3 regions of the Stenotrophomonas sp. CCNWLW162 genome follow, and region 2 is predicted to be linked to each of the others. Evidence: predicted binding sites of a transcription regulator. Region 2 holds the regulator's gene; each other region holds the start of a gene.
What was found. Region 2 encodes FliA, which starts transcription of late flagellar genes. Its sites were predicted from a motif close to TAAAGTTTNNCNNNCNNNGGCCGATAA; they were not measured.

Region 1: a site for FliA is predicted at 6,560-6,586, ahead of V9K93_RS06905 (methyl-accepting chemotaxis protein). Genes of this name have one in related genera too.
Region 3: a site for FliA is predicted at 6,408-6,434, ahead of V9K93_RS02415 (methyl-accepting chemotaxis protein). Genes of this name have one in related genera too.

Annotation. Positions count from the first base shown of each region.
Region 1 covers NZ_JBBCBL010000002.1:412,848-423,084, forward strand. Annotated here, with positions in the region: gene V9K93_RS06890 (protein-disulfide reductase DsbD domain-containing protein) at 1-599, shown strand, start outside; gene V9K93_RS06895 (TlpA family protein disulfide reductase) at 596-1,159, shown strand; gene V9K93_RS06900 (PepSY domain-containing protein) at 1,393-3,915, shown strand; gene V9K93_RS06905 (methyl-accepting chemotaxis protein) at 3,994-6,531, opposite strand; gene V9K93_RS06910 (arylamine N-acetyltransferase family protein) at 6,736-7,578, shown strand; gene V9K93_RS06915 (VOC family protein) at 7,643-8,014, opposite strand; gene V9K93_RS06920 (transporter substrate-binding domain-containing protein) at 8,097-8,813, shown strand; gene V9K93_RS06925 (TonB-dependent receptor) at 8,868-10,237, opposite strand, start outside.
Region 2 covers NZ_JBBCBL010000003.1:256,285-266,521, forward strand. Annotated here, with positions in the region: gene flhB (flagellar biosynthesis protein FlhB) at 127-1,257, shown strand; gene flhA (flagellar biosynthesis protein FlhA) at 1,302-3,362, shown strand; gene flhF (flagellar biosynthesis GTPase FlhF) at 3,508-5,148, shown strand; gene V9K93_RS10060 (MinD/ParA family ATP-binding protein) at 5,135-6,022, shown strand; gene V9K93_RS10065 (RNA polymerase sigma factor FliA) at 6,019-6,762, shown strand; gene cheY (chemotaxis response regulator CheY) at 6,820-7,212, shown strand; gene V9K93_RS10075 (protein phosphatase CheZ) at 7,212-7,817, shown strand; gene V9K93_RS10080 (chemotaxis protein CheA) at 7,820-9,643, shown strand; gene V9K93_RS10085 (flagellar motor protein) at 9,745-10,237, shown strand, end outside.
Region 3 covers NZ_JBBCBL010000001.1:499,993-510,229, forward strand. Annotated here, with positions in the region: gene V9K93_RS02390 (TolC family protein) at 1-197, shown strand, start outside; gene V9K93_RS02395 (HlyD family secretion protein) at 190-1,203, shown strand; gene V9K93_RS02400 (ABC transporter permease) at 1,188-2,375, shown strand; gene V9K93_RS02405 (ABC transporter permease) at 2,372-3,499, shown strand; gene V9K93_RS02410 (glycine zipper 2TM domain-containing protein) at 3,618-3,986, opposite strand; gene V9K93_RS02415 (methyl-accepting chemotaxis protein) at 4,154-6,376, opposite strand; gene V9K93_RS02420 (barstar family protein) at 6,690-7,082, shown strand; gene V9K93_RS02425 (glycosyltransferase family protein) at 7,110-8,102, opposite strand; gene V9K93_RS02430 (O-antigen ligase family protein) at 8,102-9,379, opposite strand; gene V9K93_RS02435 (SIR2 family protein) at 9,970-10,237, shown strand, end outside.

The sequences.
Region 1 (10,237 bases), on a different contig from region 2:
TGGCTTTCCCGATGTATGCCACCGCGCTATGGCTGCTGTGGGTGCTGGGCAAACAGCGCGGCGTGGACGGCATGTCGCTGGTGCTGGGTGGCCTGCTGCTGTTCGCTTTCGGTCTGTGGCTGTTCGAACGCAACCGCTGGACCGGCCCGCGTCCCGTTGCCCTGCTGGGCGTGCTGCTGGCCATCGCTGCACTGGTGCCGACCTGGGGCGTCACCCAGCTGGCACCGCCAGCGCGCGCCGCACAGGCGGCCAGCGACAACGTGGTCGAATACTCGCCGCAGCTGCTGGACCGCCTGCGCGCCGACAAGCGCGTGGTGTTCGTCAACATGACCGCCGACTGGTGCGTGAGCTGCAAGGCCAACGAGCGCGCTGTGCTGTCGCGGCCGGAGTTCAAGGAACTGCTCAAGCGCACCAATGCGGTGTACATGCGCGGTGACTACACCAATGTGGACCCGCAGATCACCACGTTCCTGGAAGAGCACAAGGCCGTGGGCGTGCCGCTGTACGTGGTGTACGGCCCCGGCGCGCCGCCGACCGTGCTGCCGACCCTGCTGACCCAGGCGGTGGTCGAGGAAGCGCTGCTGCGCACCGCACGATGAAATGGCAACGGCCAGCGCTGCTGTGGACAGCGGTGCTGGCCGCCGGCCTCGGCCTGTGGGCCGGGTACCGGCTGGCACCAACGCCGGCTGCACCTGCCGCAGCGCCGGCCGCTTCCCCTGCAGCCCCCGCGACGCCTGCGCTGCAGGTGGGTGACCCACTGCCTGCACTGACGCTGCCGGATCTCGAGGGCCGACCGCTCGACCTGCGCCAGCGCTTCGCCGGTCGCCCGCTGCTGATCAATGTCTGGGCCAGCTGGTGCGCCCCCTGCGTGGAAGAGATGCCGGAGCTGGCACGCTTTGCCCATACCCGGGGCAGCGAAGGCGTGCAGGTGCTGGGCCTGGCATTGGATACGCCGGAAGACGTGCGCCGCTTCCTGCAGCAGGTACCGGTGGACTACCCGATCGTGATCGAGACCCCGGGCCCGCGCGATGCCAGCGTGCAGCTGGGCAATACGCAGGGACTGCTGCCCTACAGCGTGCTGTTCGACGCACAGGGGCGATTGCAGAAGGCGAAGCTGGGACCGTTCACCCACGGCGAGATCGACAGCTGGGTGAAGTGAGGGTCTTGGCAGGGTTGCACCCTGCACCCGCGGTAGTGCCGGCCGCTGGCCGGCAACCTCAGAAACAACAGCCAAGGCAACAGCAACAGCGGGCTTTCCGAGGGGTGCCGGGCGCCGCCCGGCCGATACCCCCTGCTTGACCACAGGCAGGGCGCCACGGAGAATTCCGCGACTAATTCTCATTTGCTGTTGCGCAGGATGCGGGCGGCAGCCTTCCAGGCCCTCCTCCTTCGATGTTCAAGAACGTCCTGTTCCAACTGCACTGGCTGCTGGGCATCACCGCTGGTGCCGTACTGGCCGTTATGGGCCTCAGCGGCGCCGTGCTGTCCTTCGAGGACGAACTGCTGCGTGCCGCCAATCCCGGATTCGCCGCGATCGCCGAGCACCATGCCGACGGCCAGCCACCGCTGGCGTTGAGCGAGCTGATGCCTTTGCTCCAGGCAGGAAGCGAGCGCCCCCTGCAGCGCCTGCGGATCGACGCCACCGGCCAGCGGCCCTCGGTGGCGCGGTTTGCCGGAGGCAAGGAACACTGGGTGTACTTCGATCCGTACAGCGGCGAGCGCTTCAGTGCCCTGCGCGGGCAGGCCTTCTTCGACTTCATCGAAGACCTGCATCGGCACCTCGCTGCCGGCGAGCGGGGCAAATGGATCACCGGCAGCTGTGCGATCGCGCTGCTGTTCTTCACCCTCTCCGGTCTCTACCTGCGCTGGCCCCGGCGCTGGTGGCACTGGCGCAGCTGGTTGGCGGTGGAGTGGAAGCGCAGCGGCCGTGGCTTCCTGTGGAGCCTGCACTCGGTGGTCGGCACCTGGGTGCTGCTGATCTACCTGATGAGTGCGTTGACCGGCCTGTGGTGGTCGTTCGACTGGTACCGCAGCGCCGCCAACACGCTGCTGGGCGTGGCGCCGGCAGCGAAGCACAAGGTCGCCGCCGACGCGGCACTGGACCTGGATCGCATCGAGGCCACGCTGTATGCGTTGCCGGGCGTGCGCACCGGGTACATCGACCTGCGCCTGCCGGAGAAGCCCGGGCAGCCACTCAATGTACGCGTGATGGCCGGTGATCCGGCGCGGCGCGGTGGCCACCACGATCGTGCACATGACCTGCTGCAGCTCGATCCGGCCAGCGGTGCGATCCTCGATGCCCGTCCGTATGCACGCCAGGGCGCCGGCGGACAGCTGGCCACCAGCGTGTTCGCGCTGCATTCGGGAAGTTACTTCGGTGCACCCGGGCGCGTGGTGGTGATGCTCAGCAGCCTGGGCATGAGCCTGTTCTTCATCACCGGCTGGATGCTGTACCTGGACCGCCGCCGCAGCCAGCGCGCCGCGCGCGGCCTTCGCCAGTCGCTGCCGGTAGCCACTGACGATGGCAGCAACCTACCCTGGCTTGTGGTGCATGCCAGCCAGAGCGGGCTGGGCGAGCAGCTGGCCTGGCGCGCGGCGGCGCTGTTGCAGGCCGCCGGACATGCGGTGCAGGTGCTGCCATTGGCCCGCGTCGACGGCTCACAGCTACAGCAAACCGTGCAGGCCCTGTTCGTGCTCAGCACCTTTGGCGACGGCGAACCACCGGATGCGGCGCGACGCGCTTCGCGACTGCTGCTCGCGCAGCGCGTGGACCTGTCGGGCCTGCAGTTCGCCCTGCTCGCGCTGGGTGATCGCCAGTACCCGCACTACTGCGGTTTCGGCCGCCAGGTCGATGCCTGGCTGATCGGCAACGGCGCGCGCCCGCTGTTCGAGCGCATCGATGTCGATGCTGCCTCGGTACCGTCCCTGCGCCAGTGGCAGCAGCAGCTGGCTGCATTGACCGGCATCACCACCGATGACAGCGTGCTGCCGGCTGCCACGCAGATGCATGACTGGCGCCTGCTCGGCCGCGACCGTCTCAACCCTGGCAGCATCGGTGGCGCGATCTGGCGTATCCGCCTTGCCGCGCCCGCCGAGGTGCGGTGGCAGGCCGGTGACATCCTGCATATCGCACCCCGCCACAATGCAGGGCACGCCAGTGCAGTGCTGAAGGCGCATGGGCTGGACCCACTGCAACCACTGCTGGTGGAAGGCAACCCGCGCACGCTGTTGGCCCTGGCCAGCGAGCGCGAGCTACCCGATGCAGACGCCGCGCTGGCGGTGCAGGATGCCTGCCTGTGGCTGCGCGGACTGCCGTTGCTGCCCGGCCGCGAGTACTCGATCGCCTCGTGCACGGATGACGGCGCAGTGGAACTGGTGGTGCGCCTGGTACATGACGCCTCCGGTCGGGCTGGACTGGGTTCGGGGTGGCTGTCACTGCATGCACCGATCGGTGCCAGCATCGTCGCCCGCGTACATCGCAATCCCGGCTTCCACCGCGTGCCGGGTGCACCGATGGTGCTGGTCGGCAACGGCACCGGCATCGCTGGCCTGCGCAGCCTGTTGCGCGAAGCCGCCCATGCTGGCGAGCACGGGCATTGGCTGCTGTTTGGCGAACGCCAGCGCGCGCATGACTTCCTGTTTGCCGAAGAAATCGAGGCCTGGCAGGCCGATGGCCATCTGTCGCGGGTGGACCTGGCGTTCTCGCGCGATGGCGACGGTGGCTACGTGCAGGATCGACTGCACGCCGCAGCCGATGCGCTGCACGAGTGGATGCAGCGTGGCGCGGTGATCCATGTCTGCGGTTCGCTGCAGGGCATGGCCGAAGGCGTGGACCAGGTGCTGCGCGCTGCGCTGGGAGATGAGGCAGTGGAGACGCTGCTGGAGAACGGGCGCTACCGGCGCGACGTGTATTGAGCCATCCCGCCGGGCATGGCCCGGCGCTACCGTTTCAATCTGCCTCGGGTAGCGCCGGGCCGTGCTCGGCGACCGCGTTCATGCCGCGCGTGCGGCCTGCCGCGCCGGCTGCAGCTGGAACGCCCCCACCGCCTCGGCCAAGGCATGCACCTGCGCCTGCATCTGTGCGGTCGAGGCGCCAGCCTCTTCCACCAGGCTGGCGTTGCGCTGGGTGCTGGCTTCCATCTGCACGATGGTCTGGTTCACCTGCGCGATGCCGGCATGCTGGTCCTGCGACGCGCTGCGAATGCCGGCCAACAGCTCGGCCAACTGCTGCACGCTGCCGACGATCTCGCCCATCGTGGTGCCAGCCTGTTCGGCCTGCTGGTTGCCCTGGCCGACACGCGCCACCGAATCCTCGATCAACCCTTTGATCTGCTTGGCCGCCTCGGCGCTGCGCTGTGCCAGCAGGCGCACTTCGGCGGCCACCACGGCGAAGCTGCGACCCTGCTCTCCGGCGCGCGCCGCTTCCACCGCCGCGTTGAGCGCGAGGATGTTGGTCTGGAAGGCGATGCCATCGATCAACTGAGTGATGTCACCGATGCGTCGAGACGCCTCGCTGATGCCATGCATGGTTGCCACCACTTGGCCGACCGCCTCACCGCCGCGCTGGGCCACTGCCGCCGCGCCCTGGACAAGCGCATCAGCGCGGCCTGCGGCATCGGCGTTGCGGCCGACCGTATCGGTCAGTTCATGCATCGATGCTGCAGTCTCTTCCAGGTTGGCCGCCTGCTGCTCGGTGCGCTGTGACAGGTCGTGGTGACCGGCGACGATTTCGCCAACACCCGTATCCAGACTGGACGTGGCCTGCTGGATGCGGGTGACGATGCGGCCCAGCTGCGCGACGGTGGTATTGGCATCGTCACGCATGCGCGCGAACACGCCCTGCAGCTCACCTTCCATGCGCACGCTGAGATCGCCGCGTGCCAGTGCCGCCAGCAATGCCTGTAGATCGCCGAGGTTGGTTTCGAAGGTCACCAGAAGCCGGTTGATGCTGGTCGACAGCGTACGCACGAAGCCTTGCTTGCCGTCCAGTGCAATACGTCCGTGCAGGTCACCGTGTGCGGCGGCATCGACCAGGGCTGCCACCTCGGTTTCCAGCAGGGTTTCCAGGGCGCGGCTGCGCCATTCCACCGCGACACCAAGGAAATGGCCCTCGTCGATGATGGCGTTGGCGATCAACTGGTAGCGCACGCCGGCGTGGCCGATCTCGCGCTCCTCGCGCTGGCGCACGCCGGCCAGGCTGGCCAGCGCCGGGTGCAGGCGCACCGCGTCACCGCCCACCAGGTCTTCGGCCTGCAGATCCAGCAGCTGCAGCAGCGCAGGGTTGGCATACGCCACCTGGCCTTCGGCATCGACCACCATCAAGCCGGTCTGTGCGCTGTCCAAGGCCTGTCGCACGCGGGTATTGCCGCGCGCTACCGCACGCTCGGTTTCGATACGCGCGCGCAGGCGCTGCTGCATGTGGACCAGGCGCTGGGCCAGCTGGCCGATCTCGTCGTTGGCGTTGTACACACGCAGCGTGGTGTCCAGGCGGTCCTCGGCAATGTCGCTGGCGAAGCGCAGGGTGTCCTGGATCGGCTGGCGTACCGCGCGCAGCGCCAGTACCAGGCTGGTGATCAGCACACCGGCGACCAGCAGCAGGGTCACTGCGAACAGCACGCTCATGGTGCGTGCACCGGCCTGCTGGCGCGCCTGTGCCTTGCCCAGCGCGGCGACCTGGGCCTGCTGGAAGGCGCTCAGCGCCGGTGCGACGCTGGCCGCGGTGTCCAGCAGCGATTGCGCCTCCACATCCAGGCCAACGCGGGCGGCGGTATAGCCCAGCAACGCGACCTGATAGGATTCCATGCCGTTGCGAAGGGCATCCTGCGCATCGGTCGGCAGCCCCACCAGCCCGAGATCGAATGGCAGTTTCTCTTCGCTCGCACGGTCGGCATGGGTGGAGTCGCCATCGAGCAGCAGCAGTGCTTCCTGTCGGCGCATCTTCTGCAGGGACAGCGCCAACGACGGCCGCTGCAGCGCATCCACCTGCGCCTGCAGGGTGTCAGCGGCCTGCTGCAGCTGCGCGGCAAGGCCGGCATCGCCACGACCCATCTCATCGACGCGTTCGAACAGGGCGGCCACACCCTGCGAGAACGCGCCGGCGGCTTCGGTCAGCGCCCGCAGCGCCTTGCGCCGTCCGGCGTCCATCGGCATCGCGCGAAGCGCCTGAAGATCGGCCTGCAGCGCCTTCTGCGTCGCCAGCAGCTGCGCGCGGTCGGCATCATCGAAACTGCGTGCATACTGGGTCTGCAGACGACGCGCCTCGGCCACCCGCGTGGCCAGGCTGGCAGCCAGATCGCTGCCACGCTGGTAGCTGGCCTGGCTGCGCGCGGCCAGGGCGTTGGCATGGCCGGTCCACGCGTAGACGGCGGCGATCGCCACCAGGCCCAGGCCACAGACCCACAGGGTCGCCTTGAGCTTGTCGGCCACGCTGAGCCGGTGCGGCTGCAGCCACAGCAGCAGGCCGGGGGACGCCGAGCGCAACGCGGCAAGCCGCATGCGCAGGGACCGGAGGTGGGGGACAACGGCCGACATGACAGACTCCAGGCGGAAGGACGCACCTGTATCGGCTGGATATGGGGCAACTTTAGGTTTTTTTTGGTTCAGTCCCACCGATTGCTGGCGGACGCGGCCTTTGTACCCGGCATAGGCGACGGGGGGATGACACCCGCGCACTGCTTGACCTCAACCCCGGTTGGGGGAACACAGTGGACCTCCCTCCCCCCGACCGGTGGCCGCATGACGACGCTCGATGTCCCCCGCTACCTGCAGCGCCTGCAGTTGGATGCACCGCCACCGCCAACACTGGCGGGCCTGACCCTGCTGCAGCAGCGCCACAACGCACTGCTGCCATTCGAAACCCTCAGCTGCCTGCTGCGCGATGCAGTGCCGATCGACCTGGACAGCGTGCAGCGCAAACTGCTCGATGAACGTCGTGGCGGCTACTGCTTCGAACTCAACGGCGGCCTGCTGGCGCTGCTGCAGGCGCTGGGCTTCGATGCGCAGCCGCTGAGCGCGCGCGTTCTACTGGCGGCACGGGACGGCGAGCTCACGGCGCGCACCCACCTGCTGCTGCGCGTGCACGTGGACGGTGACGAATGGCTGGTGGACGCCGGCTTCGGCAGCCTGACCCCGACCGTACCTCTGCGCCTGCAGGGTGCGCAGCCGCAGGCAACGCCGCACGAACGCTATCTGCTGCAGCGGCTGCCCGGCGACGGAGACTTCGTGCTCTCCGCCGAGTCCAGCGATGGTTGGCGGGCGATGTATCGCTTCGACCTGCAGTCACCGGCCCCGATCGACAACGTGGTGGGCAACTGGTACGTGTGCACCCATCCGGATTCGAGCTTCCCCGGCCAGCTGCGTGCGTCGCTGACCGGACCGGACTGGCGCCGCACCATTGGTAGCGGCAACTACACCGAGTACCGGCCCGGGCAGGCACCGGACAAGCGCCCGTTGCACGATGTCGGCGATGTGCGCGAGGTGCTGCAGCAGCGCTTCGGCATGCTGCTGCCGAACGACCCGCGGCTGGACCCGGCGATCAACGAATGGTTGCAGCGCTCGCGGGCCGCGACCCACTTGTAGCGGCGAGCCATGCTCGACTGGTGCATTGACGGCGCGACCAACAGCAGCCGAGCATGGCTCGACTCTACAGAATCGCGCGCGCCTGCAACGCAATGCGGTTGCCTTCGCTGTCGCGGATCTCGGCCACGCGCCAGTCACCGGCATCAGCGGGGCCGAAACACAGTTCGGCTCCAATCTGCAAGGCTCGCTCGAGGCTGGCATCAAGGTCATCGACCCCGATGTAGATGCGCGCGCCCTGTTCTGACGGCCGGTAGTCCGCCCCCTGCACCAGCGCCATGCTGGCCCCTGCCGCTTCATCGCCGAACGGCAGGTAGGCCATCCGGCAATCGTGCAGCAGGATCGGTTCGTCCACCTGCACCTGCAACCACTGCTGGTAGAAGGTGATGGCACGGGCCAGGTCACTGGCTGGGATCTCGACATGCAGGATCGGATTCATCCGCGCAGGATAACCGGACGCTGACGCTGCCTGCGCAGCAGCACTGGCATGCTGGACGCCCCCCTGTTCCGCGGAGCCCTGCATGTCCCTGGCCGATCATCGAAGCACACTGGCACCGCGAGGCTTTCTGCGCGTAGCGATCAACCTGGGCAACCCAGTGCTGGCGCAGGGTGATGCCCGTTCACCGCGTGGCCCTTCACTGGAGCTGGCCACAGCGATGGCGCAGCGGATGGGCGTGCAGGCCCGTTTCACCTGCCACGACGCTGCGGCGTCGGTGGTCGCCGCAGCGGCCGAAGATGCATGGGACCTGGCCTTCCTGGCCATCGATCCGGCGCGGGCCGACCGCATCGCCTTCAGTGCCCCATACGTGGAGATCGAAGGCACCTACCTGGTGCGCGAGGACAGCCCCTCGCAACAGGTGGCCGACCTGGACCGCGACGGACTGCGCATCGCGGTCGGCCGCGGTGCGGCCTACGACCTGTTTCTCAGCCGCGAACTGCGCCACGCCATGATCGAGCGGGCAGAGACGTCGGCGGCGGCGATCACCCTGTTCGAGCAGCGGCGCCTGGATGCCGCCGCCGGCGTGCGCCAGCCGCTGGAAGCCTGGGCACAGATCCATCCTGGCCACCGCGTGCTGGCTGACCGCTTCACCGCGATCCAGCAGGCGGTGGCAGCGCCGGCCTCCCGCCCGGCCGACGCGCTGAGGGCGTTGTTCGAGGAAGTGGAGGCGATCAAGGCCGGCCCGTTGCTGGCTGAGGCCTTCGCCCGTGCCGGGCAGGCGGTCACGCTGGTGCGATGATTGAAGAGCAGAAGCGGTCGAGCTTGGCTCGACTCTACAGAACGCCGGTACGGCTTACTGGAACAGATACTTCAGGCCGATCTGCGCACGACGGCCGTAGTACTCCACCTGCAGCGGGCGCTGCGGGCTGCCTTGGTAGTACTTCAACGGCTCGTTGGTGAGGTTGCTCAGCTCGGCGAACACCGTCCAGCGATCGAAGGTATAGGAAGCGCTGAAGTCGACCGAGGTGTTGGCGCCGTACCAGGCGTCGGTGACGCTGCTGTCGCCGTGCGCTTCGATGTAGGCACCCTTGTGATTGGTGGCCAGACGGGCAGCGAAGGCGCCGTCGTCGTAGTACACGGTGACGTTGTACAGGCGGTCGGCCTGGCCGGTTATCGGCACGTTGCCGTTACGAGCCGGAATGCGCATGCGCGAGTCCATCAGGGTCAGGTTGGCATTGATGCCCAAGTTGCTCCACAGGCCGGGCAGGAAATCGAAGCGGCGCACGAAGGCGAACTCTGCGCCCCACAGCTTGGCATCGTCACCATTCTCGGGCCGGTAGAAGGTGACGTTGGGGTTGCCGTTGAAGCTGCCGGTGCTGCTGCTCTGGAACACCGGATTGCTGATGTTCTTGTAGAACACCCCGCCGGACAGCAGACCCAGCGGACCGGCATACCACTCGGCCATCAGGTCCAGGTTGTCCGAATAGGTCGGGTCCAGGTTGGCGTTGCCGGAGGTGAAGGTGCCATCGGCTTCCATGAACGAGCCACCCGGGTTGATGTCACCAAAGTTCGGGCGGGCGAAGCTGCGGGTCAGGCCCAGCCGCAGGTTGAGATCGCTGCGCGGTGAGAAACGCACGTTGAGCTGCGGCAGCACCGAGGTGTAGCGCTTGCGGCCCAGGTTGGGCACCAGCGCGCTGCTGCCATCGGCGTCACGCTCCAGCACCAGACCGCGCACGTCGGTGGCGGTGCGTTCCAGGCGCACGCCGCCAACCACGTCCCAGCGCTCGTCCGGCTTCCAGGTGGCCATCGCATAGGTCGCGTACTGCTTCTCGGCCACGTCGAAGTTGCGACCCAGCGCCGCGCCGTTGGCCACCAGTGCCGAATCGCCCGGCACCAGCACCAGGTGCTGCTTGTTCTGCCGGTACCATTCGGCCAATGCCTGCACCGGTACCACCTGCGAGAAATCGCGGGCGTAGTCACGTCCATTGCCGACGTCGTAGCCACTGCGGTCCGGCTGGTCCATCAACGGGAAGTCAGCCAGGGTCGGCACCGGCCCGCCGGTGGCGGAGTTCCAGGCATAGAACTCGTCGGAGAAGCGCGCGCGGCGCTGCTTGTCGCGGTACTTGGCCCCCATCTTCCAGGTCAGCGTGTCGCTCGCGTCGAAACTGAAGTCCAGCTGCGCGACCGCCTTGTCCTTCTCATTGATCGCCACCCGATACAGCT
Region 2 (10,237 bases):
TCCCCCCCGGGCATGACCCGGCGCTGCCGGTGCCTGCTCTGGTAGGTGCCAACCTTGGTTGGCACATGAACCCGTCACGGCACGGTTCTTGCTCGCACCCCGGCATCTCCTGCCGCAGTGCCCGTGATGTCCGAAGACGAATCCGCCGGCGAAAAGACCGAACAACCCACCGAAAAACGCCTGCGCGATGCCCGTGAACAGGGCAACCTGCCGCGCTCGCGCGAACTCGGCACCGCCGCCGTGTTCGGCGCCGGCGTACTGGCGGTGATGGCCATGAGCGGCTCGATCGGCCGCGGCGCCAGCGCCTGGATGAAGCATGCGCTCAGCCCCGAACAGAGCCTGCGGCAGAACCCGAAGGAACTGTTCGGCCACTTCGGCGACCTGCTGCTGCAGTTCATGCTGGTGATCGCGCCGCTGGTGCTGGTCTGCCTGCTGGCCAGCTTCGTCGCGCCACTGGTGATGGGTGGCCTGCGCTGGTCGCAGAAGGCGATGCTGCCGGACATCAACCGCATGAACCCGATCAGCGGGCTCAAGCGCCTGTACGGCCCGGAGGCCATCGCCGAGTTCACCAAGTCGCTGTTGCGCGTGGCCTTTGTCGGCGTTGCCGCCGGGCTGGTGGTATGGACCGGCTTCGACACCCTGCGCGGTCTGATCCACCACCCGCTGGAGACCGCCATCACCGACGGCCTTGGCTTCACCCTGCGCCTGCTGCTGGCAACCGCCGGCGCGATGCTGGTGCTGGCGGCCATCGACGCCCCGTACCAGCGCTGGAACTGGATGCGCAAGCTGAAGATGACCCGCGAAGAGCTGCGCCGCGAAATGAAGGAAAGCGAGGGCAGCCCGGAGGTGAAGGGCCGCATCCGCCAGCTGCAGCAGCAGATGGCCAACCGCCGGATGATGGAGGCGGTACCCACTGCCGACGTGGTGGTGGTCAATCCGACCCACTATGCGGTGGCCCTGAAGTACGAGGGCGGCGCCATGAACGCCCCCAAAGTGGTCGCCCTGGGCGTGGACGAGACCGCCCTGCGCATCCGTGAAGTGGCCGATGGCAACAAGGTCGCCATCGTCTCGGCGCCGCCTTTGGCACGCGCCTTGTATCGGGAAGGCCAACTCGGAAAGGAAATCCCCGTGAGACTGTATTCGGCCGTGGCCCAGGTCCTGTCCTACGTCTACCAGCTGCGCGCCTGGCGCACTGGCCCGATGCCGGACAGCCCGCACATCCAGGTGGATGAATTCGGCAAGGGAGGCCGCCCGTGAGCGCCCAGCCCTCCCCCGGCTTCAACACCCGCCGCGCCCTGGAGATGATCCGCCAGGGCCTTGGCGCGCCACTGATCGTGCTGGCACTGCTGGCCATGGTCGTGGTGCCGCTGGCCGCACCGGTGCTCGATGCGCTGTTCACCTTCAACATCGCCATCTCGCTGATGGTGCTGCTGGCGGTGGTCTATGTGAAGCGCCCGCTGGACTTCACCATCTTCCCGATCGTGCTGCTGGTCACCACCATGCTGCGGCTGGCCCTGAACGTGGCCTCCACCCGCGTGATCCTGCTCAACGGCCAGAACGGCCACGACGCGGCCGGCAAGGTCATTGCCGCCTTCGGCGAGTTCGTGATCGGTGGCAACTACGCAGTCGGCATCGTGGTGTTCGCGATCCTGACCATCATCAACTTCGTGGTCATCACCAAGGGTGCCGGCCGCGTCTCGGAAGTGACCGCGCGCTTCATCCTCGACGCCATGCCCGGCAAGCAGATGGCGATCGACGCCGACCTCAACGCCGGTTTGCTGACGCGTGAAGAAGCCAAGCTGCGCCGCGAGGAAGTGCGCGAGGAAGCCGACTTCTACGGTGCGATGGACGGTGCCAGCAAGTTCATCCGTGGTGATGCCATCGCCGGCATCCTGATCCTGTTCATCAACATGCTGGGCGGCCTGGCCGTGGGCGTGCTGCAGCATGGCATGCCTTTCGGCGATGCCGCTGCCACCTATACCCTGCTGTCCATCGGCGACGGCCTGGTGGCGCAGCTGCCGGCCCTGCTGGTCTCCAGTGCGGTGGCGATGCTGGTCACCCGTGCCTCGCGCTCGCAGGACATGGCCCAGGCGATGAGCGGCCAGGTGTTCGGCCAGTACCGCGCGCTTGCGATCACCGCCGGCATCCTCGGTGTGGTCGGCCTGGTGCCGGGCATGCCCAACGTCGCTTTCCTGACGCTGGCCGCGATCCTGGGTTTCATCGCCTGGAAGCTGTACCGCAAGAGCAAGCTACCGGCTGCCGATGCCTCTGCCGGCAACAGTGACGCCGCCGCACTCACTGCGCTGGGCCGTCCGGCCGCACCCGCGCCCACCGCCGAACTGAGCTGGGACGAGCTGCGCCCGGTCGATCCGCTGGGCCTGGAGGTCGGCTACCGCCTGATCCCGCTGGTGGACAGCAACCAGGGCGGCGAACTGATGGCGCGGATCAAGGGCGTGCGCCGCAAGCTGACCCAGGATGTCGGCTTCCTGATTCCGTCGGTGCACATCCGCGACAACCTGGAACTGCCGGCCAATGGCTACCGCGTGCTGGTGCACGGCGTGCCGGTGGCCACCGCCGAGATCCATCCGGACCGCGAGCTGGCACTGGACCCGGGCAGCGCGCTCGGTGCGCTGGAAGGTATCGCCGGCAAGGACCCCGCCTTCGGCCTGGACGCGACCTGGATCCAGCCGCACCAGCGCGCCCAGGCCGAGACGCTCGGCTACACCGTGGTCGATCCGGCCACCGTGGTCGCTACCCACCTCTCGCACCTGATCCGCGAACACGCGCCGGAACTGCTCGGCCACGAAGAAGTGCAGCACCTGCTGGCCAACCTGGCCAAGAGTGCGCCCAAGCTCGTCGAAGATCTGACGCCGAAGGCACTGCCGCTGTCGGCGGTGGTACGGGTGCTGCAGAACCTGCTGGTCGAGCGCATTCCGATCCGCCAGCTGCGCAAGATCGCCGAAGCGCTGGTCGAACACGCGCCCAGCAGCCAGGACCCGGCCGTGCTGACTGCCGCCGTGCGCACCGCACTGGGCCGCTTCATCGTGCAGGAGATCGCCGGAATGTCGGCCGAGCTGCCGGTGTTCACGCTCAACCCACAATTGGAACGTGTCTTGCAGGAGTCCACGCAGGGCAACGGCGCCGCGCTGGAACCCGGACTCGCTGAGCGACTGCACCAGAGCCTGGCCGAATGTGTCAGCAAGCAGGAAGCCCGCAACGAGCCCGCGGTCGTGCTGGTACCCGGCCCGGTGCGCGCCGCGCTGGCCCGCCTGGTCCGCCACAGCGTTCCGTCGCTGTCGGTCCTGGCCTACAGCGAGGTGCCGGAGGACAAGCGCCTGAAGCTGGTCGGAACGATCAGCTGACGCCGCCCTCCGATGCGCCAGAAAACAGACACCACTTTCGAACCAACGCAACAGACAGATACCAAGGGGAACCCGCACCGTGCAGACCACCGACCACCCGAGTTCTCCGACCGCCACCCCGCCGTCTTCGTCCCGTGACCACAGCATGAAAATCAAACGATTCGTTGCCGCCGACATGCGCTCGGCCATGAACCTGGTGCGCAAGGAACATGGTCCTGACGCCGTGATCCTGTCCAACCGCCGGATCGAGGAAGGCATCGAGATCGTTGCCGCCGCCAACTACGACGAGAGCGCCGTGCAGCGTGCACTGGAAGCCTCGCGTCGTGACATCGCCCCGCCGCCGGTACCAAAGCCGCGCAATGCCGCCGACGCGGTGATCGCTGCAGTGACCCGTCGCCGCAGTGCCACCCCGGCACCGGAACCGGTGGCTGCGACCACCTCGGCCGTTGCCGCGCTGGCCCGCGCCGCCGTCGGTGCCACCGGCCGCACCCTGGACAGCGCCGACGAGATCGTGCCGACCCGCGGCAGCACCGGCTTCGCCGCAACCCTGGCGCGTGCTGCCGTCAACGAACCGGCGCGTGCGGAACAGGCCTTCGGCCCGTTCGCAGACGCCGTCGCCGACGCTGTCGCTGCACCCGCCGTGATCATCCCGGCCAACCGTGCGCGCTTCCAGATCGATCCGCCGCATGCCGAGCATCAGCAAAGCCCGGCCCCGGCCGTGGCGGTGCAGCCGCCGCCGCTGCCGCTGCCGGCCAGCGTTGTGGCCGACGCGCAGTCGCAGACCTTCGCCGACGAACCGTCGATGGCGGACGCAACCATCGACACCGCCCCGGAACCGACCCTTGCACCAGCCCCGGTGCTGACCGTGGTCGCCCAGGACGATGCCGAGATCCGACAGCTGCGCCAGGAAGTGGCCGGCATGCGCCAGGTGATCGAGCGCGAGATGAACCGCTTCACCGACGAGCGCCTGCGTGGCTGCCCGGTGCGCGCCACTGCACTGGACCTGATGGACGAGTACGGCTTCGACGCCGGCCTGACCCGCGACGTGGCCATGCAGATCCCGCTGGAGACCGATGCGCACCGCGGCCGCGGCCTGATGCTCGGGCTGATCTCGCGCAAGCTGCCGATCGCTCCGGTCGACCCGCTGGAGGAAGGCGGCGTGATCGCTCTCGTCGGCCCGACCGGCGCCGGCAAGACCACCACCATCGCCAAGCTGGCCTCGCGCTTCGCCGAGAAGCACGCCCCGCGCGATGTCGCCCTGGTCACCACCGACACCACCCGCATCGGTGCCCGCGAGCAGCTGTACGGTTACGGCCGCCAGCTCGGCATCGCGGTGCATGAGGCCAACAGCGGCACCGACCTGGACCAGCTGCTGGAACGCCTGAAGGACTACAAGCTGGTGCTGATCGACACCGCCGGCCTGGGCCCGCGCGACCGTGCCCTGGCCGCCCAGCTGCAGTGGCTGCGTGCCGCCCGCCAGGTCCGCACCCTGCTGGTGCTTCCAGCCAACACCAGCTTCGGCGACATGGACGAGGTGGTCCGCCGCTTCGGCGCGGCCAACCTGCAGGGCCTGGTGCTGAGCAAGCTGGACGAAACCGGCCGCTTCGGCAACGCCCTGTCGGTGGCCGTGGACCACGCCCTGCCGATCACCTGGGTGACCGACGGCCAGGACGTTCCGGAGGACCTGCACCGGGCCAGTGCAGCCAATCTCGTACTTCGCCTTGAAGATTTGCGCCGCGCGGCCGATATGCCCTGCAACCCGGAGTTGAACCATGCCGTCGCGTGAGTACGCCAAGCTGACCAAGACCTTCCCGCTGTCGGCCACCCGCAGCGAGCCGCTCGGCCCTGTGCGCACCATTGCGGTCACTGGCGGCAAGGGCGGCGTGGGCAAGACGAATGTGTCCGCCAACCTGGCCGTGGCGCTGGCCGGCATGGGCAAGCGCACGCTGCTGCTGGACGCCGACCTCGGCCTGGCCAACATCGACGTGATCCTGGGACTGAACCCCACCTTTACCCTGGCCGATCTGGTCGCCGGCCGCTGCTCGCTGGATGACGTCATCGTCGAAGGCCCGAACGGCGTGCTGGTGGTCCCTGCCGCGTCCGGCCGCCGCCACATGGCCGAGCTGGCCCCGGCCGAGCACGTCGGCCTGGTCAACGTGTTCTCCGAGCTGGAACGCGAGCTGGACATCATGGTGGTGGACACCGCCGCCGGCATCAACGATGGCGTACTGACCTTCTGCCAGGCCGCACAGGACACCGTGGTGGTGGTCTGTGACGAGCCGGCCTCGATCACCGACGCCTACGCACTGATCAAGGTGCTGTCGCGCGAGCGTGGCGTGGACCGCATCCAGGTGGTGGCCAACATGGTGCGCGACCCCAACGAGGGCCGCGTGCTGTACGAAAAGCTGACCCGTGTCTGCGAGAAGTTCCTCGCCGATGTCTCGCTGAACTACCTCGGCTGCGTTCCGCAGGACGATTGGCTGCGCCTGTCGGTGCAGCGCCAGCAGCCGGTGGTGAAGGCCTATCCGTCCAGCCCGGCCGCGCTGGCGATCACCGAGATCGCGCGCCGTACCGCGCGCTGGCAGGCGCCGACCGAACCGCGTGGCGGCGTCGAATTCTTCCTCGAACGCATCCTCAAGCAGCGTGGGGTGACGGCATGAAAGGCGCAGCCCAGTACAGGGAAGTGCAGCGCTCGGCGGCGAACGAAGTCATCGCCCAGCATTCGGACCTGGTGCGGCGCATCGCCCACCATCTGGCTGCGCGCCTACCCGCCAGCGTCGAGGTCGATGACCTGATCCAGGCCGGCATGATGGGCCTGATCGAAGCCTCGCGCAGCTACGACGCCGACCAGGGCGCCTCGTTCGAGACCTATGCGTCGATCCGCATCCGCGGCTCGATGATCGACGAGATCCGCCGTGGCGACTGGGTGCCCCGCTCAGTGCACCGCCGCGCTCGTGATGCCGCCGCCACCATCCGCCGCCTGGAGCAGAGCAGCGGCCGCGCCGCCAGCGCCACCGAAGTGGCCGCGGCGATGGAAATGCCGCTGCCCGAATACCTGCGGTTGATGGAAGACGCCGCACGTGGCCAGGTGCTGAGCCTGGAGTCGCGCATCGAAGACCAGGGCGAGCTGGACACCGTCACCCAGGGCGGCCCGACCCCGCAGCAGGTACTGGAACGCGGCGAGTTCGGCCGCGAGCTGGGCAAGGCGATCGGCCACCTGCCCGAGCGCGAGCAGCTGGTGCTGTCGCTCTACTACGAGCAGGAGCTGAACCTGAAGGAGATCGGCGCGGTGCTTGGCGTAAGTGAATCGCGGGTCTGCCAGATCCACGGCCAGGCAGTGCTGCGCCTGCGTGGTCGACTGAAGATTTTCGAGGCGGCGGACGCCGGCCTCGAAGAATGAACATGCCCGAGGCGGCTGCCCCCGGCCGCCCGGACTGAACAACAAAGGAACTCTGCTTTGAACAAGAACATGCGCATCCTGATCGTCGACGACTTCTCGACCATGCGTCGGATCGTCAAGAACCTGCTGGGCGATCTGGGCTTCACCAATACCGCCGAAGCCGAGGACGGGCATGCCGCGCTGTCGCTGCTGCAGAGCCAGCCGTTCGATTTCGTGGTCACCGACTGGAACATGCCGGTGATGACCGGCATCGAACTGCTCAAGGCGATCCGCGCCGATGCCAAGCTGAAGACACTGCCGGTGCTTATGGTGACGGCCGAAGCCAAGCGCGAGCAGATCATCGAAGCCGCCCAGAGCGGCGTGAACGGCTACATCATCAAGCCGTTCACCGCGCAGACCCTGGAAGAGAAGCTCGGCAAGATCTTCGAACGCCTGGCGGCCAGCGCCTGATGGATACCACGGTCGACAGGAACGCCCTCGCCCTGCGCCTTCAGGAAGCCCTGGACGCACTCGAGTCCGGTGACGAAGCCGCGTGGCGGCAGCGCATCGACGGGCTGGTCGCACTGCGCACGCAGCCGATGATGAGCGGCCTTTCGCGGCTGGCCCGCGAGCTGGGACAGGCGCTGGGTGAGCTGCCGACCGTGCCTGACGAAGCCGGCGAACTGGACGACGCCTGCGCGCGTCTGGACCACGTGGTGGCGATGACCGAACAGGCCACCCACCGCACCCTGGACCTGGCCGAGGAATGCCGCAGCCTGACCGAACAGCTGCGCGCCGAAGGCCTGCAGCCTGGCCAGGACGCGCAGCTCGAGCGCATCCGCCACAACCTGACCGAGATCGCTCTGACCCAGAGCTACCAGGACCTGACCGGGCAGATCATCCGTCGCGTGGTCGGCATCGTGCGCCGCGTGCACGAAGGCTTCGGCGCACTCGGCCTGCCGCCGGAACAGCATCGCTCCGACCCGGAACTGGCCGGACCGGCACTGAAGGGACTGGACCGCCACGCGGTCTCGCAGAACGACGCCGACGACCTGTTGTCGGATCTGGGGCTGTAAGCATGAGCGCGGTATCCGACGACATCACTGCCGATTTCATCATCGAGGCGCAGGAAATCCTGGATCGCCTGGGCGAACAGCTGGTGTCGCTGGAGCAGGCACCCCAGGACGGCGACCAGCTCAATGCGGTGTTCCGCGGCTACCACACGCTGAAGGGTGGCGCCGGCTTCCTTGGCGTGACGGCCATGGTTGAACTGTGCCACGCCGCCGAAGAAGCCCTCGGCGCCGCGCGCGCCGGCCAGGCGGTGCTGCAGGCCCACCATTTCGATGCCGCCCAGCAATCGCTGGATTACCTGCAGTCGATGCTGGATGCGGTGTCCTCGGGTACCGAACCGGGCTACGCGCCCCCCGAGCTGATCGCGCAGTTCGATGTACACGGTGGCGCCACCGCCCCGGCGGCCGCCGCTGCGCCCGCCGCCGGTGGCAGTGACCTGATCACCGACGATGAGTTCGAGGCCCTGCTCGACCAGCTGCACGGCGGCAAAGCCCCGACCGCGGTCGCACCGGCGAAGAAGGCCGACGACGGCCTGATCAGCGAAGACGAGTTCGAAGCCCTGCTCGACCAGCTGCACGGTGGCGCCGCACCCGGCACCAAACCGGTCGCCGCAGTGCCGGCGGCACCGCCCGCGCCACGCCCAGCCGCACCCGCACCGGCGGCCAAGCCGCCCGCCAAGCCACTGGCCGAAGCCGAGCACACCGTGCGCGTGGATACCAAGCGCCTGGATGCGATCGTCAACCTGATCGGCGAACTGGTGCTGTCACGCAATCGCTTGAAGACCCTGCGTGCGCGCCTGCGCGACGAGGAGCTGGACCGTGCGGTATCCACGCTGGACATCGCCACCGCACGCCTGCAGTCGGCGGTGATGCGTACCCGCATGCAGCCGGTGGGCAAGGTGTTCTCGCGCTTCCCCAAGGTCGCCCGCGACGTTGCCCGCTCGCTGAAGAAGGAAGTGGACCTTGAGCTGATCGGCGCCGAAACCGAGCTCGACCGCAACCTGGTCGAAGCCCTGGCCGACCCGCTGGTGCATCTGGTCCGCAACGCCATCGACCATGGCGTGGAAACGCCCGAGCTGCGTGAAGCCCAGGGCAAGCCTCGGATGGGCCACGTGCGCCTGTCGGCGCAGCAGGAAGGCGACTACGTCAGCATCGAGGTACAGGACGATGGCGCCGGCATCGATCCGGAAAAGCTGCGCGCGAAGGCACGCGAGAAGGGCCTGATCGATCCGGAAGCCGCTGCCCGCCTGAGCAGCGAGGAATGCCTGCACCTGGTGTTCCTGCCCGGCTTCTCGACCAAGCAGCAGGTCACGGATATCTCCGGCCGTGGTGTCGGCATGGACGTGGTGCAGTCGCGCATCCGCGAACTGAGCGGCCAGATCCAGATCCAGTCGGAACTGGGCCGCGGCAGTCGCTTCCTGATCCGCGTGCCGCTGACCCTGGCGATCCTGCCGACCCTGCTGGTGCAGGCCGGCGAGGACGTATACGCCTTGCCGCTGGCACGCGTGATGGAAGTGCTGCACGCCCCGCGCACCTCGCTGGGCTGGTTCGATGGACGTGCCGTGCTCGACCGCCGCTCGCATACCCTGGCGCTGGTCGATCTTCGCCAGTGGCTGGATGTGACGCCGGCCGCCTCGCCGCTGCTGACCATCGTCGTGCTGCAGGCCGGTGAAGCCCGGTTCGGCCTGGTCGTGGACCAGGTGCGAGGGCGCGAGGAAGTGGTCATCAAACCCTTGCCCAAGGCGCTGCGTGGCCTGGCTGGTTATGCGGGTGCAACCTTGATCGGCGATGGTCGCATGGCCCTGATCCTGGACGTGGACGGACTGCGCTGAAGCCCGCCGGGCCATGCCCGGCGACCCGAAAACTGTGACTACCGTCTGTACACGACCTCCCGGTGTCTCAAGTCCCATTCACACAAGCCGATACCGGACCCATGGATAGACTCAGCCTCATTGGACTCTTTCTCGCCCTGGCCTCGCTGGTCGGCGGCAGCATCCTCAAGGGCGCCGGCCTGGCGTCGCTGTGGTCGCCTGCCGCGTTCGTGATCGTCATCGTCGGTACCGTCGCCGCGATCCTGCTGCACACCTCGCCGGCCGTGTTCAAGCACGCCTTCAAGATCGTGCGCTGGGTCGTGCGACCGCCGCACAGCGACCGCCGCGAACTGATCCAGCAGATTGTCGAATGGAGCAACATCGCACGCCGCCAGGGCCTGCTTGGCCTGGAAGCACAGGTGGAAGCACAGCAGGACCCGTTCCTGCGCAAGGGACTGCAGCTGCTGGTGGACGGCGTCGAGCCCGAATCAATCCGGCACATGCTGGAAATCGAACTGGGAAGCCAGGAGCACCAGGACCAGGCCGGCGCCAAGGTCTTCGAGGCGATGGGCATCTATGCGCCCACGCTGGGCATCATCGGCGCCGTGCTCGGCC
Region 3 (10,237 bases), on a different contig from region 2:
TGGCGTTCCGCGAGGGCCAGGCCACCTCGCTGGATGTGATCGATGCACGGCTCGGCCTCGGCGGCGCCCGCGTCGAGCGCGCGCAGGCCGCCTATCAATACGATATTGCGCTGGCACAGTTGCTGGAGATAAGTGGACAGATGGACCGTTTCGAAGAATTCCGGCGCCGTGCGGACGAGGTGATCGACCATGAGTGATGTGCTGCACGACGATGCGACGACGCCCCCGGGCAAGCGCCGGTTGGGACCGATCCTGATAGTGGTGCTGCTGGTCGTGGTGGTGCTCGGCCTGTGGCTGGCCTGGCGCAGCCCAGGCGACCAGATCCAGGGCATGGCCGATGCGGACACCATCAACGTGGCCGCCAAGATCACCGCGCGCGTGGCCGAGCTGAAGGTGCGCGAGGGCGACCGCGTGCAGCCCGGGCAGGTGCTGTTCCTGCTCGACAGCCCCGAAGTGGCCGCCAAGGAACAGCAGGCGCACGGTGCATTGGCCGCCGCACAGGCGGTGGCCGACAAGGCCGACGAAGGCGCGCGCAGCGAAGACATCCGCGCCGCCGAAGCGAACTGGAAGCGGGCCGAAGCCGGTGCGACGCTGGCTGAAGCCACCTACCGGCGCGTGCAGAACCTGTTCAACGAAGGAGTGATGACCCGGCAGAAGCGCGATGAGGCGCATGCCCAGGCCACCAGTTCCCGGGAACTGGCGCGTGCCGCGCGTGCGCAGTACGACATGGCACTGGCCGGCGCACGCGAGCAGGACAAGCGTGCCGCGCAGGGCCAGGTGCAGCAGGCACAGGGCGCGGTGGCCGAAGTCAACGCTGCGCGTGTCGAGGTCGAAGGGCGCGCACCGGTGGCCGGCGAGATCAACAAGCGCATGGCCGACCCGGGCGAACTGGTGCCGGCCGGCTACCCGGTGTTCACACTGGTCGACATCGACCGCATGTGGGTGGCGATGAACCTGCGCGAATCGCAGATGCAGGGCCTGAAGGTCGGCAGCAAGCTGCGCGGCAGCGTGCCGGCGCTCGGCCAGGACGGCGAATTCGAGGTCTACTTCATCAACCCGGCCGGCGACTATGCAACCTGGCGCACCACCCGCCAGTCGTCCGGCTACGACGTCCGCAGCTTCGAGGTGCGGGTGCGCCCGGTACGCCGCATCGAGGGCTTCCGCCCGGGCATGAGCGTGCTGTTCGCATGGCCCCAGCACTGAGCCCCGACCGCGGCGGCTTCGCCGGCTCCTGGCGGCGCGAACTGCGTGCGCTGCGCGGCAGCCGCGCCGATCTGATGTTGGTCACCTTGCTGCCGCTGTTGATGCTGGCCGTGATGGCGTGGATGTTCACGCCCTCGGTGATGCGCGACATACCCATCGCCGTGGTCGACCTCGACCACAGCGGTGACAGCCGCCTGCTGCTGCGCATGCTCGATGCCAGTCCCGGCGTGCGCATCGCCAGCCAGCCGGCGGACCTGGAAGACGCACGCTCGCAGCTGCGCAGCCTGGACGTGTTCGCCATCGTGCTGGTGCCGCGCGACGTCACCCGGCAGGCGCTGCGTGGCCGCCAGGGCACGGTGTTCGCCTATTACAACGCTACCTACATGACCACTGGACAATCCGCTGCGCGCGATATCGGCGACGCGGTCTCGGCCTGGAACGCGCGCCTGCTACGCGAGCGCATCGGCCTGCAGGTCGGCCCGGGCAAGCTGCGTGCGGCGCCGATCGCGGTGCAGTCGGACATCCTCTACAACCCTGCACGCAGCTACGAACTGTTCCTGCTGCCGCTGATCTTCCCGGCGGTACTGTCACTGGTACTGGCGCTTGCCGTGGCCGGCAGCCTCGGCCGCGAGATCCGCGACGGCACCCTGCGCGCCTGGCTGGGCCGCACGCCGTGGCCGGCGATCGCCGGCAAGGTCGCGCCATACATCCTGCTGTTCTCGGTGTATGGCGCACTCGGCATCGGCTACCTCGCCTGGCTGCGCGGCGATGGCGTGGCGGGCAGCGTGCTCCTGCTGCTGCTCGCACAACCCTTGTTCTATCTGGCTACCGCCGCCTACGCGCTGTTCTTCGTCGGCGTCACCCGCGACATGGGCACCGCGCTGTCCGCGGTCGGCCTCAGCATCGGCACCGCGCTGGCGTTCTCCAGCGCGACCTTCCCGGTGCTGGACGGCCCGTTGTTCACCCGCATCTGGCACCAGCTGCTGCCACTGAGCGCCTACATCAAGCTGCAGACCCAGCAGCAGTTCATCGGTTCGCCGCTGCTGGTCTCGTCGTGGCCGCTGGCCACGCTGCTGCTGATGTCAGTCGTAGCCGGCGGCATCGGTGGGCTGCGCCTGATCGCCTTCGCGCGTGCGCCCGAGGCCGCACAACCGGCAGGGGCCGACGCATGAGCGCACTGTGGCGCAGCCTGCGGCAGACCCTGATGGCGGTGCTGTGCGACCGCTATGCGATCGTGGTGATGGTCGGCGCGGTGATCCTGTATTCGTTCTTCTACCCGGCCGCATACCGCCACCAGGTGGCCGGCAACCTGCCGGTGCTGGTGGTGGATGAAGACCACAGCGCGACCAGCCGCGAACTGCTGCGCAAGCTCGATGCACTGCGGGTCGCGCGCGTGGTCGGGCAACCGGCCGACATCGACAGCGCACGCCAACAGCTGGAAGCCGGCCACGCCGAAGGCGTCGTGCTGATCCCGGCCAACCTGGAGCGCGACATCCTGCGCGGCCATCCTGCCAAGCTGGTGCTGCTCGGCAACGGTGCCTACCTGGGCCGCGCCAGCTGGGTGCTGGGCAGCGTGGCCGATGCACTGGGTGCCTTCGGGCGTGACGCCGTGGTCGGCCAGGCCGCCTTCATGGGCGCGCCGCAGGCACCACCGATCACCCTGGTGCAGCGCCCGCTGTACAACACCCAGGAAGGCTACGGCAGCGCCATCGTGCCCGGCGTGGCCGAGCTGATCGTGCACCAGACGCTGCTGATGGGCATCGGCGTCCTGCTCGGCGGCCGCCGCCTCGCACTCGGTCGGCGACTGCGCTTCGACCTCCCGACTTTGGGGGGCATGGCATTGGGCTTCGGCCTGATCGGACTGTTCGGCCTGTTCTACTACGCCGGTTTCACCGCCTGGGTGCAGGACTATCCGCGCGGCGGCAACCCGCTGGGCCAGCTGCTGGGCGGCACCCTGTTCATCGCCGCCACGGTGGCGTTCGGCCTGTTCGTCGGCAGCTTCTTCCGCACCCGCGAGCGTGCGTTCCAGTACATCATTGCCACCTCGATCCCGCTGTTCTTCCTGGCCAACCTGTCGTGGCCGGCGGTGATGACGCCGCAACCGCTGGTCTGGCTGGCGCAGTTGCTGCCGACCACCTCGGGCATCAACCTGATGGTGCGCCTGAACCAGATGGATGCCAGTCTTGCGGAAGTCAGCCACGAGCTGATCACCCTCAGCACCCTGCTACTGCTCTACGGTGCCCTCGCCGCCTGGCGCCTCCTCGCAAAAAAGGGGACGGAGGGGATTAAGTCGTAAGCGGCCGGTTGGGGGATTGCGACTTAATCCCCTCCGTCCCCTTTTTGCATAACGACGAACGCCGGCGTGGGGCCGGCGTCCGAGTACTGCAGTGTGGAAGGGGTGACGGGTCGATCAATCAGCGGTAGACGCGCTCACAGCGGCGTTCAACCACGCGATCACCATTCTTCTGCTGGCTGTTGCCCTGGATCTGGCGGCCCGCCGCACCACCGGCGACGGCACCCGCCACGGTGGCCAGCTTCTTGCCGTTGCCGCCGCCGACCTGGTTGCCGAGCAGGCCACCGATCACGGCGCCAGTCGCGGTACCCGTGATGCGGTTCGGGTCGCGCGAGTTGCGCTGCACTTCCACGTTCTTGCAGACCACGCGGCTGCCGTCATTGAACTTGCGTCCTTCATCACGTGGTCCGTAGGTCTGTGCGCCGGCAACGGACGATGCCGCCAGCAGCGTGCCCAGCACAAGCAATCGGGTCGAAGTCTTCATGGCCATCTCCTGAGGTCCGGTATGGCACAAGTTTCCTCCCGCGGTTGGCAACCGGAAGTGAAATGCATGTGTCCGCCACTTCATCGGCCATCAGCCGTTCAGGAAGAAAATTCGCGCCCATCGCGATCAGCCATCGCGATGGGCGCCGTCTCCCTGCCGGCATTTCAACCCTGCTAGAACTCTTCCCAGCCGCCCGCATTGGCCGCCAGCGTCGGTTCGATGCGTGGCGACAGCGGTGCAGAACGGCGCACCGGGGTAACGGTGGCAGCCACTGCAGCCAAGGCCGGGCGTACCGCAGCTGCGGCCGTCATTGCGCCGGTGCGGAATACCGATACCGCCTCGGCCAGCAGGTTGGACTGCTCCTCCATCGAGCGTGCGGCGGCGCTCGCTTCTTCCACCAGGGCCGCGTTCTGCTGGGTGGTCTCGTCCATCTGCACCACCGCCTGGTTGACCTGCTCGATACCCGAGCTCTGCTCCTGCGAGGCGGCGGAGATGTCGGCCATGATGTCGGTCACCCGCTGCACGGAGGCCACGATCTCACCCATCGTGGTGCCGGCCTGGCGGACCAGGGCCGATCCGTCGGCGACCTTGCCGACCGAGTCTTCGATCAGGCCCTTGATCTCCTTGGCCGCGCCTGCCGAACGCTGCGCCAGTGTGCGTACCTCGCTGGCAACCACTGCAAACCCCCTGCCCTGCTCGCCGGCACGCGCGGCTTCCACCGCGGCATTCAACGCCAGAATATTGGTCTGGAACGCGATACCGTCGATGACCGAGATGATCTCAGCGATCTTCTTCGACGACGCCTCGATGGCCGTCATCGTGGTGACCACCTGGCCAACCACCTCGCCGCCCTGCGAGGCGACACCATGCGCGCCGATGGCGAGCTGGTTGGCCTGGCGTGCATGCTCGGCATTCTGCTTCACGGTGGAGGTCAGCTCCTCCATCGATGCCGCCGTCTCTTCCAGGTTCGCCGCCTGCTGCTCGGTACGCCGCGACAGGTCGGTGTTGCCCGAGGCGATCTCACCTGCCGCAAGGTTGATGCTGGATGCACTGGCCTGGATGCGACCGACGATCTGCTTGAGCTGATCGACCGTGGCATTGCAGTCATCACGCATGCGCGCGAACACACCATGGAAATCGCCCTGCATGCGCACGGTCAGGTCACCGCGCGAGATGGCCTGCAGCAGGGTCGAGACCTGTACCAGGTTCTCGTCGGTGGTCTGCATCAGGCGATTGAGCCCCGCCACCATGTCGCGGAAATCGTAGGCGAAGCGATCCTCGTCACCACGCAGGCTGAAGTCACCTGCCGCAGCGGCGGTTGCCAAGCGGCGGATCTCGCTGTTGATCGCCGACAGGCTGCTCTTGGTCTCATCCATCGCCTGGGTGATCGCCGCCTTCTCGCCGGGCAATGGATCCATGTCCACCGACAGGTCGCCACGCGCGTAGTGCTTCATCACCTCGATCAAGCGGTTCTGCACCTGCACGTGCGAGCCGACCAGCGCATTGGTCTCGTGCACCATGCGCCCGTAGTCGCCGGGGAACGCGCTTTCATCCATGCGGTAGCTGAGGCTGCCGGCATCGTGCTGGCGGGCCAGCTCGCCCTGTGCCGCCATCACCGACTGCAACTGTGCCTGCATGCGCTGCATCGACTTCAGCAGCTGGGTCACCTCGTCATTGCCGGTGGCGTCGATGCTGCTGTCCAGACGGCCATTGGCGATGCCATCGGCCAGCTTCACCGCTCCTTCCAGCGGGCGGGTCAGGCTGCGGGTGATCGCCCAGGCCGCCAACGTGCCCAGCAACAGGCTCAGTGCCCCGAACGCGATCGATAGCGTGCCGGTCCACGATTCTGTTGCGCGGTACTCTTCGCGGCTGCGTTCGGTCAGCGTTTCCTGATGGCGCAGCAGGGCCGAAATGGATTCATTCCAGGCCGTTGCCAATCCGTGCTCGGCCAGCAGCTCCTTCGCTGCGCCATCAAAATCCCCGGACTTCATGCGCTCATGCAGTTGCTGGGTTGACGCATCGGTGGCCTTGCGGGCGGCCTCGATGCGTGCAACCAGGGTGTCGCCGGTAGCATCACGCGGAATCTTGATGTACTTGGCCCAGATACCGTCATAGGTCCGCGACAACTCCTGGGCACGCTGGTAATCCTTGTCGAACTCGTCACCACGCTTGATCACCATCAGGCGGCGATGCATCAGCACCGCGTTGTTGGTATCAAGCATGTCATTCAACAAACGCATCTTCACCATGTTGACGTCCACCACTTTCTCGAACTGGGCGGACTTCAGGTGATTTCCATACAGCACGAGGCCGACGATGGCCATGATGAACAGCAGCAGCAGACCGAAGCCGGCGCCAAGCCGGGATCCCACACGGAGATTACGTAAGGCAAGCATCTCAATTCCCTTGATCGTGGCCGTACGTTCGATGGCGGCGCAGCGACGGGAAACTTTACGGGACTTTATATATGGACCGATCCAAATACATGAAACTGTGCAGGTAGTCAGAAAATAAAGAAGCGGATAATGGCGCCATATCATTTATCGAATACCGCTGACACGCCAGTGCCCGATGAAAATCACATGGATTTAACGCCATAATCACGCCAGGCCCTGTGCACGATGACCCTGGATTATCTGCACATGACAGAACTGTCCCGGACCGGGCATGTCATGGCATGGCGACGCCCGGGACGGCTACAGTCGGCAGATGACCCGGATCCTGCACATCGAAGGCGCGTCCATCAACGACATCGCCAGTCTCTACGTGGAAATCAATCGCGTGTTCATGGCCGACGAAGACTGGCAGCTGGGACCCAGCCTGGACGCGTTGGATGATCTGCTGTGGGGTGGCTACGGCGCTCTCGCTGGTCATGCCTCCACCACGGTTGTGTGGCGCGACATCGAGCACAGCCGCGAAGCACTGGGCCGCAGGACCACCCAGGCCTGGCTGCAGTCAAAACTCGATCAGGCCGGCACCTTCAACACCGCGGTGATCGCCGACCAGCTGGCGGCGCTGCAACAGGGCCAGGGACAGACCTACTTCGAGATCGTGATGGAGATCTTCAACGGCCACCCGCAGGTCACGCTGGTCCCCGCCTGAGCACGCACCAACCACAGCGTGTTCGCCTCAGAGCTTGGCCAGGGCCTCACCCAGCCGCTTCGGGAACGCGACCTCGCTGGCCAGATGCCACGCGCGCGCATCCGCGCCCAAACGGCTCCACTCCAGCGCATCCATCGCCAAGGCACGCTCGATGGCCTGTTCCAGCGCCGCCTCGTCCACGTGCCAGGTCCTGGACAGGTGGCAGGGCTGGCCCTCATGGGCAGCAACGAGGATGCCACGACTGTCGTCGATCATCTGGTTCATCGGCGCGCCATCGCAGGTGATCACCACCGCCGCACAGCTCATCGCCTCCACCAGGTAGTGGCCCCAGCCTTCCGTCTGCGACAGGCACAGGTGGAACGCATGTTCGTTCTGCAGGCGCCGCACTTCCTCATCGAGCAGGCGCTCGCGGACGATCCGCAGGTTCGCGGCACCGCCCTCGTCCTCGTCCGAAGGACCACCCCGCAGGACGGTCAGCAACGGCCACTCCGGATGGCGCTTCCAGACCTCGACCAGCGTTGCCGTGCCCTTCATGCGACTGGTACCGGCTGCATGCAGGAAGCTGCGCGGCTTGCGCGGCACCGAAGGGTCGTGACGGTCACGACTGCAGAAGCCGACCTCCAGCGCGCGCAGGCCAAGTGCATTGAAGATGCGCGTGGCTTCTTCGGTCTTGGTCAGCAGTGCATCGAACCGCGGCAGGATGCGCAGGCTGCGTGCGGACACCCATTCCGGATTCGGAATCAGCAGGTTGACCTTCGCCAGGCCGAAGCTTGCCGGCCGGACATGCTCCAGCGAGATGTTGATGTCGAACCGTGCCGGCTTCCGGCCCAGGCTCAGCCACGAGGCCAGCAGCCTGCGCAGGCGCATCCCGCGCAGCTTCCAGGCGCCGCCATTGCGCACTGCATCAAGACGGCTGACGGTCACCTCGTGCCCGAGCTGCTGCAGCGAGCGCTCGATCACCTGGATGTCATGGGACAGGCCACGCTGGTTGTCGGCGGCCAGCAGATGGATATGTGCCATCAGCGGGCACTCCCTTCCCGGTGCAGGTTGCGCGCAGGCAATGCGGTCGCCAGCATGAAGCCCAGCACCAGGTAGAAATAGAACGAATGCGGCATCGCCCGGTAGAACACGTTGTCCGTGAACGCCGAGAGTGCGTAGACAATGACCACTGCGAGTCCTGCGGTGGCGATCATCGCGGTCGTCTCATCGGCATGGCCGAGACGTCGCGCGAAGTGGATGCCGGGCAGGATGAAGATCAGCAGCATGATCACCAACAGCGGCACACCACCGGTCGCCGCCGCTTCCAGGTATTCGTTGTGCGGGTGGTTGTAACGTACGATTGAATCGGAGACCTCGCCGCGGGCGATACCTTCGCGTGCATAGGTGCCGAACTGGTTCAGGCCGACACCGGCCAACGGGTGCTCCGCGAAGGCGTCGACCGCCACGCCCCACATTGCAATGCGCTCGCGGACCGAGCCGACCTCGTTCTCCTGGCTGAAACCGGAGATTTCGCCACTGACCTCACCGAAGCGCTGGATGACCTGGTGGTTCAGCACGCTGGTGGCACCGGCCACGCCGATGACCAGCGCCCCGACAAAGGCCAACGCGCCGCGCCAGCGCCGGGTGCGCCGGACGTGCACGGCGATCACCATCAGCATTGCGGGAATGAACGCCAGGATCGGCCCCCGGCTCTGCGCCAGGATCGAACCGTAGACGCCCACCGTGATGGCGATGCCGTGCAGCCAGCGCTCGGCCGGATGGACGTTCGGCTGGATCAGCCGGATGACCGAAAACAGCGCCATGCACAGCGTGACCATGGTGAACTCGATGGCCGTCCACTCACCACCGCTGAAACCATGTGCGCGTTCCAGCCCCATCATGTGGTGCTGCACGATGCACGAGCCACCGAAGATCAGGGTCGACAAAGCGAAGATCTTCCAGATCAGTCGCCAGTCCAGGGCGGTGGCGAACACCGCGGCCGTGCCCAGGTAGATCAGTGTCTGTGCCGGAAGGTCCAGTTCGTTCCAGCGCAGGCCGTGCCAGCCGATGCTGTAGAAGGCGTAGGCCAGGCGCAGCAAGCAGACGATCACGATGAACCGGGCGATGTGGTAGCGCAGTCGGACATCGGGCTGGCGGCGGATCAGGACCACGCCGGTGACCAGCAGGGCCAGCAGCAGCACCGCCTTCAGCAGGTTGTAGGGTGCGGATCCGGCAAGCGGGACAAGTGCGACCAGAATGCTGAGCAGGACGGTACGCCAGGTGTAACGAGGTTCGGCGGCCGTGCTGGCTGCAGTCATGCTTGTTCTTTCCATCAACGCCCGCCCGGGGATGAGTTGCCCCGGTTTCCATGGAGGCCGTTTGGCGGAAATCGCCGGGGCTGACACTACCGTGGGGGCCTACGGAAATCAACCAAACCACAGGTGTATGGGCGTGTGGCGTTGGCCTGCAGACAGCCCGGCCAACGGCCCTGCCCGGAGCACCGACGCTGCGGATCACCGACCGCCCCAGGTCGCTACACTAACGGCCCTGCCGGCCGTGGTCGCATGGCCACGCCCCGACGCCCTGCCCAAGACGCGAAACGCCCCAAGTGACTGATACAAAAGACAACACCAGCAACGCCAAGGCGTCCAAGGACCACACCCCGCTGATGAAGCATGATGGATTCATCGGAATCATATGCAAGCAAAGCCTTCTGCAGCAATGACTCTGGCCCGTTGGCGGCGGAACACCGCTCAAAACGCAACACCGTCGCAACAAGCCCCCTGCAGCAAGCCCGACCCATTTTTGTTGATTGGAATCGATTCCAATCTCGGAGTCTAAGGAGATGAGACACGAGCGGTAGTAGGATTGGGTTGTCCCATTCACCTGGCCACTCAACAGCTGCCTGATGACGAAATCCATCCAGGTTATTTCTGCATCTAAGTTCGCTACAACCTTTGCCCTCCGACCCGAGCTTCACGCGTGGCTTCTCGGTGCCGGCGCTTCTGCGGCCTCTGGCATCCCGACCGGCTACGACATGATCCTGGACTTCAAAGCCAGGCTCTATTGCCAAGAGACCCGGTTCCCTCGCCGAAACGTTGATCCGAGCGATCCGCTGTGGGTTCAGCGCATTGACGAGTTCTTCTCTCGCACCCCGCTCCTTCCGCCTCCTAACG